3 regions of the Staphylococcus sp. FSL K6-0223 genome follow, and region 2 is predicted to be linked to each of the others. Evidence: riboswitches for the same ligand, from Rfam matches in the RefSeq annotation. Region 2 holds a riboswitch; each other region holds the start of a gene.
What was found. A riboswitch is a leader RNA that binds a small molecule or an ion and turns the genes downstream of it on or off. The one in region 2 is predicted to bind lysine.

Region 1 (3,293 bases), on a different contig from region 2:
CCTTTAACCCCTGAACCTGAAACTGCTTGATATGTTGTATAAGCTACACGTTTTAATCCAAAAGCATCGTATAAAACTTTAAGTGGCACGACCGACTGAATTGTTGAGCAGTTAGGATTAGCAATGATACCACGTTTAAATTCTGGTTGGTTAACTTCTGGTACAATTAAATCCACATCGTTTGTCATACGCCATTGACTTGAATTATCAATAACAATTGCTCCAGCTTTTTCGAAAATAGGGGCAAATTGTTTACTTGTTCCGCCACCTGCACTCATTAGCACGTAATCAAATTTTTCACTTGCTGCTTCTTCTGTAAGTTCTTGAACTGTATATGTTTTCCCTTGAAACTCAATTTCTTTACCTGCTGATCTTGCTGATGAGAATAATACCAACTCATCAAATTGGATATGTTTACGATCAATTGTTTCTAACATTTTTGTTCCGACTAATCCTGTTGCTCCAACTACTGCTAATCTTGTCATAAAAGAATCACTCCATTTAAATATTAATTGAATTTTGAATTACTTATTTTAACTTAAGTTTAAATATCAAAAGCATCGTATAGAACTTCAACCGCTTTATTTCCATTTTCTGCATCAATAACATAAGAAATACTAATTTCAGAAGTTGTTGTTTGATAAAATGGAATATTAGAATTAATTAACGTAATAAATGCTTTTGAAGCTACACCAGACATATCACGCATTCCTGAACCAATTAACGAAATTTTGACGTAAGCTTCATTAATTTTATAATCTAAAGCATCAAATGTTGTAGAAAGTTCCTCTAAGATACTTGAAATTTGTTGTACATCACTATCTTTAATAGAAAAAGATAGTTGTAAACCTTCAACATTTACGATTTGAGAAATCATATCCACATTAACTGAACCTTCATCTAAAGCAGTAAATAATTGAGTTAGAAGGCGATTATCTGGAAGAGGGTAACTAATTGTTACATGCATCATATGTGTATCTAATGCAACTCCAGTTACGGCTTTTTTTTCTAATATTTCTGTTCTTGGCATAATCCATGTTCCTTTCACATTTGATAACGTTCTACCTAAATACAAGGGGATATCATAATTTTTAGCAAGTTCTACACTTCTTGTTTCTAACACACCAGCACCTAAAGCACTCATTTCCATCATTTCTTCATAAGACACATAATCTAAACGTTTTGCCTCACTCAAAATTCTTGGATCAGTAGCATAAACGCCATCAACATCAGTGTAAATTTCACAAGGGATTTGATTACTAGCTGCTAATGCAACAGCAGTCGTATCTGAACCACCACGACCAAGTGTAGTTAACTCTAATTCGTCGTTCACTCCTTGGAAACCTGCTACAACTAAAACATCCTTGTCTTTAAATTCCTTATTAAATGTTTCAGGATTAATTTCTGCAATTCGACTTTTTAAATGATGACCTACTGTTTTGATACCTGCTTGATATCCAGTCATAGCTCTAGCACTTACGCCAATATCATTTAATACCATCGACAAATAAGAAACTGTTTGTTGTTCACCAGTTGTTAATAATAGAGCAAGTTCTTCATCTTTTGGAGTTGTTGTAAGATGAGAAACATTTTCCATTAATTGATCTGTTGTTTTGCCCATAGCACTTACGACAACAATAAGTTGTTCACCGTCATCTACACGGCGTTTAAGCATTTCTGCAATATTTTTTATCTTTGTAAAATCGGCGACAGATGAACCACCGAACTTCAAAACACGTCGTTTCAAGATTTTACCTCCTAGAATTTAGGGGCACACGTCATAAAAAAGAGCAAGTTCGGAATGTGCGAACTTGCTCGTAATTTATATACAAGTGATGCACTCCATTATTAAATAATAATGACAAACTCTCAGCTCTTAACCACAAAGTCCAACGAACGCTTACTGCGGTTGCAATTCGTTTCGGCATCGCACCCTTTCTATATTAGCCGTGGCAGACAGTGTTCTAATATATACTAATGATTGATGCGCCTCATCAATTTCTTATTCAATTACTATGTTTTTAATTATACATAAGCACCTTTTAACTGTAAACCGATTATTGTGATTTTTTGAAATAAACTGAAAATTATTGAAGTAATATTACTGTTAAAGAAAAGAGATAGTAATAATAAGTAATTTGTATAAATAATAACAATAATTCGAAAATAATAGTATTTTATAAAAAAACTGTCGCTAAAGTTCGTTATTTAGCGACAGTGTTATGCATATTCTAAATTTTAAAAATAGAAGATGCTTTATTAAAATCCTATTATTTTAATTTTGTAACACACCAATTTCTTTTAGATATTCTTCATATGGCAATTCTTTAGATAAACTACCTGGTTGGTTTAAATCAATCACGCGATTAGCGATTGTGTTAATAAATTCAAAGTCATATGAAGTAAAGATAATTGATCCTTTGAATGAAGCTAATCCATCGTTAACAGCTGTAATGCTTTCTAAATCAAGATGGTTCGTTGGCTCATCAAGTAGTAAAACATTGGCACTTGAAAGCATCATTTTACTTAACATACAACGTACTTTCTCTCCACCTGATAATACACTTGCTTTTTTCTTAACTTCTTCACCGCTAAATAGCATACGTCCTAAGAAACCGCGTAAAAATGTTTCAGTTTGTTCATCTTCAGGAGCATATTGACGTAACCATTCAACTAAATTCATATCTACGCCTTCGAAGAAATCAGAATTATCTTTAGGGAAATAGCTTAATGAAGTTGTCACTCCCCATTTAAATGAACCTTCATCTGGTTCCATTTCACCAGCAAGTATTTTTAATAGGGTAGTTTTAGCAATTTCACTATCGCCAATTAAAATAGCTTTATCATTTGGATTCATAGTGAATGAAATATTATCTAAAACTTTTTCACCCTCAATTGTTTTTGAGATACCATCAACTACTAATAAATCATTACCAATTTCTCTTTCTGGGGTGAATTTCACATAAGGATAACGTCTTGAAGATGGTTGAATATCATCAAGTTCAATTTTTTCTAATTGCTTCTTACGACTTGTTGCTTGTTTTGATTTTGACGCATTCGCAGAGAAACGAGCAATGAAGTCTTGTAATTCTTTGATTTTTTCTTCTTTTTTCTTGTTTTGTTCTTGAGCCATTTTTTGAGCAAGTTGACTTGATTGATACCAAAAATCATAGTTACCAACATAGACTTTGATTTTACCAAAATCTAAATCTGCAATATGTGTACATACATTATTTAAGAAATGACGATCATGAGATACTACAATGACAGTATTTTCAAAGTTAATTAAGAAA
Region 2 (3,293 bases):
CCGATGATAACAATTATACATAATATACCTGCAAATATAGGGCCAAATGGGAACAGCTTAGCCTTATATTTAAGTTTACTTTTATCATAATCTTGTTTATCAAATGCTCGTCTGAATCTATAGTGACTTATTGCTATACCTACCCAAGCGATAAACCCTGTCATACCACTAGCTGCAACAATATATTCATATGCATCTCCACTTATATGCTGTAAAGCAAAGATGATTACAACAAGTACACCAGTAGCAATTAATGATAAATAAGGTACGCCACTTTTGTTAGTCTTACCAAAAGAAGAAAATGCTAATTTGTCTTTACTCATTGAATATAACATACGAGTTGATGCATACATTCCTGAGTTACCAGCAGATAAAACAGACGTTAATATAACGGCGTTCATAAATGATGCTGCAAAAGCAAGACCAGCATTTTTGAACACAAGTGTAAATGGAGAAGTAGAAATGCTATCTCCACCGCCCATTAGAGACTTACTATCATAAGGAATTAACATACCTATAATGAATATTGCTAGAATGTAAAATAATAAGATACGCCAAAACACTTGCTTAATCGCTTTAGGGACGGCTCTTTCTGGATTTTCAGACTCACCAGCTGTGATACCTATTAATTCTGTTCCTTGAAATGAGAAACCTGCAACAAGGAATACTCCTAAAATTGATAATAGGCTACCACCTAAATTTCCACCTAGAATAGGACCATCACCTTTGGTAAATGTATCAAAACCGACGTATTTACCACCCATAATTCCAACAATTGTTAATAAACCAATGACAATAAATATAACTACAGTTATTACTTTTATTAAAGCGAACCAATATTCACTTTCACCATAAATTCTCACTGATAAAGAATTTAGGGCAAATATAATTACTAAAAAGATACAACTCCAAACCCACGCTGGTATACCTTGCATAGGTGACCAATACTGTATAACCTGTGCAGCAATGGTAACATCAGCAGCAACAGTTATTACCCAGTTAAACCAATAGTTCCAACCTAATGCAAATCCCAGTGATGGATCAACAAAGCGTGTAGCATATGTACTAAATGAACCAGAAACTGGTAAATAAGTAGCCATTTCCCCAAGAGATGTCATCAGGAAGAATACCATTGCACCAATAATTGCATAAGCAATTAAAGCACCTAACGCACCAGCATCATGAATAGCACCACCAGATGTCATGAATAGACCTGTACCAATACAACCGCCTATAGCGATCATTGAAATATGACGGTCTTTTAATCCTCTTTGGACACCGTCATTTTGATTTTCTTTTTTACTCATAGAAGCTCCCTTTCCTTGTCTTAGAGGCTAACATGTAACTATTTTTCTCTTTGTGTAATAAATATATATTTTAAATATGAAAGTTTGATTAAAAAATTTATAAGCAACAAACTTTGTAACAATAACAGCACTAAATCATTTATTAAACTAAATACTACACAATACGAAAATAAAAAGTGGTTACATACCTTTAAGATATGCAACCACTTAGGTTTTATCTATATAAGGTAGCACATCACATTCTGTGACAGTACAGCTTCTTGTCGAAAACTGTCCCAACAATTATAAATTATGGTTTTACAATTGTTTCGGCATCGTTACCTTTCACTAATTCAACACATGTCCCATACGACTTCTGACTAGTTACTAATTAAAGATGCAACCTCTAACTCTAATTTTATTTCATTCATCTGTAATATACATGATACGACCTATCTTTTCAAGGTTATCTATGTTTTTTTAAACGAATTTCATCAACCAAATTCCAAATAAATTCATCTTTTTCAAGTGTTTCTTGATCTTGGGAACCATATTGTCTTACATTGACTTCATTATTTTCTACTTCTTTATCTCCTACAACAATTTGGTATGGTATTTTTTGCATTTGCGCTTCACGAATTTTATAACCCATTTTTTCATTACGATCATCAATCTCAACACGAACGCCTTGCGATTTAAGTTCATCTTGTAATTGGCGGGCGTAATCATAATGTAAATCTACATTAACTGGAATGATTTCGACTTGTTTTGGTGCTAACCATGTTGGGAAAGCTCCTTTAGTTTCTTCAGTAAGGAATGCGACGAAACGTTCCATTGTAGAAACAACACCTCGGTGAATAACTACTGGTCTATGTTGTTCACCATCACTACCAATATAAGTGAGTTCAAAACGTTCAGGTAGTAAGAAATCAAGCTGCGCAGTAGATAAAGTTTCTTCTTTACCCATTGCAGTTTTAACTTGAACATCAAGTTTAGGACCATAAAATGCCGCTTCACCAATAGCTTCTACATATGGTAGACCCATTTCATCAACTGCTTCTTTGAGCATTGATTCAGCTTTATTCCACATTTCATCATCATCCATATATTTTTCTTTATCTTCTGGGTCTCTGTAACTTAATCTGAAAGTGTAATCCTTAAAACCGAAGTCTTCATAAACTTCTTGAATCATATTGACTACTCTTTTGAACTCTTCTTTAATTTGATCTGGTCTCACAAATATATGAGAATCGTTAAGAGTCATTCCACGAACACGTTGTAAACCTGAAACTGCACCACTTGCTTCATATCTATGCATAGTACCTAATTCCGCAATACGGATTGGTAGTTCTCGGTAAGAGTGTGGTTTATTATTATAAATCATCATATGGTGTGGACAGTTCATTGGTCTTAATACCATTTCTTCAGTTTCATCTAATTTCATAGGTGGAAACATGTCATCTTGGTAATGATCCCAGTGACCAGAAGTTTTATATAAATCAACATTTGCTAATACTGGAGTATATACATGGTCATATCCCATGCTCACTTCTTTATCTACAATATAGCGTTCAATTTCACGTCTGATTGTAGCGCCATTTGGTAACCATAAAGGTAATCCAGCACCAACAAGTTGGCTATTAGTAAATAATTCTAAATCTTTACCGATTTTGCGGTGATCTCTTTCACGACGTTCTTCAAGCATTTGTAAATGCGCTTTTAAATCCTTTTTATCAAAAAACGCAGTTCCGTATATACGTTGTAACATTTTATTGTTACTATCACCACGCCAATAAGCACCTGCAGTTGATAGTAATTTAAACTCTTTTATCTTAGAAGTCGAAGGTACATGTACACCACGACATAAATCAGTGAATTCACCTTGTGAGTATAAAGTAACGCTCTCATCTTCTGGAATTGCATCAATAAGTTCTAATTTATATGGATCATCTTTGAAGAATTCTTTCGCTTCATCCCTACTTACAACTTTTCGTTCTATTTTATAAT
Region 3 (3,293 bases), 290 kb from region 2:
CCTGAGCCTGAAACCGCTTGATATGTTGTATAAGCAACACGTTTTAAGCCATATGCATCTTGTAAAATTTTAAGTGGCACTACGGATTGAATTGTTGAACAGTTAGGATTAGCAATAATGCCACGAGTTAGTTTAGGTTCATTCACTTCGGGAACAATTAAATCTACATCTTCGGTCATTCTCCATTGACTAGAGTTATCAATGACGATAGCACCTGCTTGTTCAAATAGTGGGGCGAAATGTTCACTTGTACCTCCACCAGCACTCATTAACACGTAGTCGAAGTGTTCACTTGCTGCTTCATCTGTTAACTCTTGAACAGTATATGTTTGTCCTTGGAATTCTACTTCCTTACCCGCTGAACGTGCTGATGAAAAGAGTACTAATTCATCGAAAGGAATATTCTTACGATCCAATGTTTCTAACATTTTTGTTCCTACTAATCCTGTTGCTCCGGCTACTGCTAATCTTGTCATAATAAAGTCACTCCATTTGTAATATTGTTAATTTTAAGAAAATTCTTTATAAATATATCATATCAATTTTAGATATCGAATGCGTTATATAATTCTTCTACCGCTCTTTGACCATTTTCTGCATCAATAACATATGAAATACTAATTTCTGAAGTCGTTGTTTGATAGAATGGAATTTCAGAATTGATTAAAGTGATAAATGCTTTAGATGCTACTCCAGACATATCTCTCATACCTGATCCAATTAACGAAATTTTGACGTATTCTTCATTGATTTTATAATCTAAGGCTTCAAAGTGAGTGGATAGATTTTCCAATATAGATGAAATTTGATTAACGTCACTATCTTTAATCGAAAATGATAGCTGTAATCCTTCGAGATTAACGATTTGCGAAATCATATCGACATTGACAGAACCTTCCTCTAATTTAGTAAATAACTGAGTTAATAATCGATTGTCAGGTAGGGGATAACTAATTGTGACGTGCATCATATGCGTATCTAAAGCTACTCCTGTAACAGCTTTTTTCTCTAATAAATCTGATCTAGACATAATCCACGTTCCTTTCACATTTGATAAAGTTCTCCCTAAATAAAGGGGGATTTCATAGTTTTTAGCAAGTTCAACACTTCTAGTTTCAAGTACTCCAGCACCAAGCGCACTCATTTCCATCATTTCTTCATATGACACGTATTCTAAACGCTTAGCATGACTTAATATTCTTGGATCTGTTGCATAAACTCCATCAACGTCAGTATAAATCTCGCAAGGGATTTGGTTACTTGCTGCTAGAGCCACTGCAGTAGTATCAGAACCTCCACGACCTAAAGTAGTAAGCTCAAACTCATCATTTATACCTTGGAAACCAGCTACTACCAGTACATCGTTATTTTCAAATGCTTGATTAAATGTATCTGGATTAATCTCTGCAATTTTACTTTTCAAATGATGACCAATCGTTTTAATACCTGCTTGGTATCCAGTCATTGCTTTGGCTTTTACACCAATATCATTAAGTACCATTGAAAGATAGGAGACTGTCTGTTGTTCACCCGTAGTAAGTAGTAGGGCAAGTTCTTGATCTTTAGGTGTAGATGTCAACGTTGACACATTTTCCATTAATTGATCAGTTGTTTTACCCATTGCACTAACTACAACGATTAATTCTTCTCCCTGTTCAACTCGTGTTTTAAGCATTTCAGCAATATTTTTTATCTTTGTAAAATCACTGACGGAAGACCCGCCAAATTTCAAAACACTTCTGTTCAATTTCAGTCCTCCTAAAATTAGGGGAGGCTCACACGATATAAAAAAAGAACAAGTTCGGAATGCGCGAACTTGCTCTACATTTATGTACAAGTGATGCACTCCATTATTTAGTAATAATGACAAACTTTCAGCTCTTAACCAAAAAGTCCAACGACTCATAACTGCTATTATGAATTGTTTCGGCATCGCACCCTTTCAAAATTAGTTGTTAGCAGACAAAATACTAAAATTTACTCATGATTGATGCTCCTCATCAAAATCTTATTCAATTGATATGAGTTTATTATACATAGAGTGTATATCTCTGTAAACCAATATGTTAGATTTTTAAAAATATACTGAAAATTTAAGAGTAAGATAACACAATTTGTGATTTATTATAAATAAAACTTTATTATTGATTGCTTAAATATCAATTTCCAAAAGAAAAACTCTAGAGAATCATGAAGATGCTCTAGAGTAAAAGAAAATTTATTAACTATTTTGTAAAACACCAATTTCTTGAAGATATTCTTCATAAGGAACTTCTTTAGATAAACCACCTGGTTGATTTAAATCAATAACACGGTTTGCAATTGTATTGATGAACTCGAAGTCATATGAAGTGAAGATGATAGAACCTTTAAATGATTTCAATCCATCATTAACTGCAGTGATACTTTCTAGGTCTAAATGGTTTGTAGGTTCGTCTAGTAATAAAACGTTAGCACTTGATAACATCATTTTACTTAACATACAACGAACTTTTTCGCCACCGGATAGAACACTTGCCTTCTTCTTAACTTCTTCTCCGCTAAATAGCATACGACCTAAGAAACCACGTAAAAATGTTTCAGTTTGTTCATCTTCAGGCGCATATTGTCTTAACCAATCAACTAAGTTCATGTCGACACCATCAAAGAACTCTGAATTATCTTTAGGGAAGTAGCTAAGGGAAGTAGTCACACCCCATTTAAATGTTCCTTCATCTGGTTCCATTTCACCAGCTAAAATTTTAAGCAATGTTGTTTTGGCAATCTCACTATCACCAATTAAAATAGCTTTATCGTTAGGATTCATTGTGAATGAAACATTATCTAATACTTTTTCGCCGTCAATTGTTTTAGATAGATTTTCAACAGTTAATAAATCATTTCCAATTTCACGTTCAGGAGTAAATTTAACATATGGATATCTTCTTGAAGATGGTTGAATATCATCTAATTCAATTTTTTCTAATTGTTTCTTACGACTTGTAGCTTGTTTTGATTTAGAAGCATTCGCAGAGAATCGTGCAATGAAATCTTGTAATTCCTTAATTTTTTCTTCTTTTTTCTTATTTTGTTCTTGAGCCATTTTTTGGGCTAACTGACTTGATTGATACCAAAAATCATAGTTACCTACATATAGTTTAATCTTACCGTAATCTAAGTCAGCAATGTGCGTACATACGTTATTTAAGAAGTGACGGTCGTGGGATACAACAATAACTGTATTTTCAAAGTTAATTAAGAAATCTTCTAACCAGCTAATTGCAGGGATATCTAAACCGTTAGTAGGCTCGTCT

Region 1: linked by a shared signal. The riboswitch ahead of MHI13_RS06655 (aspartate kinase) and the one ahead of MHI13_RS11630 (amino acid permease) in region 2 are both predicted to bind lysine.
Region 3: linked by a shared signal. The riboswitch ahead of MHI13_RS12995 (aspartate kinase) and the one ahead of MHI13_RS11630 (amino acid permease) in region 2 are both predicted to bind lysine.

The regions. Positions count from the first base shown of each region.
Region 1 is NZ_JBBOYX010000001.1:1,335,684-1,338,976, forward strand. Features, by position in the region: gene MHI13_RS06650 (aspartate-semialdehyde dehydrogenase) at 1-485, opposite strand, end outside; gene MHI13_RS06655 (aspartate kinase) at 545-1,750, opposite strand; lysine riboswitch at 1,828-2,003, opposite strand; gene MHI13_RS06660 (ABC-F family ATP-binding cassette domain-containing protein) at 2,276-3,293, opposite strand, start outside.
Region 2 is NZ_JBBOYX010000002.1:127,292-130,584, reverse strand. Features, by position in the region: gene MHI13_RS11630 (amino acid permease) at 1-1,307, opposite strand, end outside; lysine riboswitch at 1,528-1,703, opposite strand; gene thrS (threonine--tRNA ligase) at 1,753-3,293, opposite strand, start outside.
Region 3 is NZ_JBBOYX010000002.1:420,559-423,851, forward strand. Features, by position in the region: gene MHI13_RS12990 (aspartate-semialdehyde dehydrogenase) at 1-476, opposite strand, end outside; gene MHI13_RS12995 (aspartate kinase) at 545-1,747, opposite strand; lysine riboswitch at 1,833-2,009, opposite strand; gene MHI13_RS13000 (ABC-F family ATP-binding cassette domain-containing protein) at 2,222-3,293, opposite strand, start outside.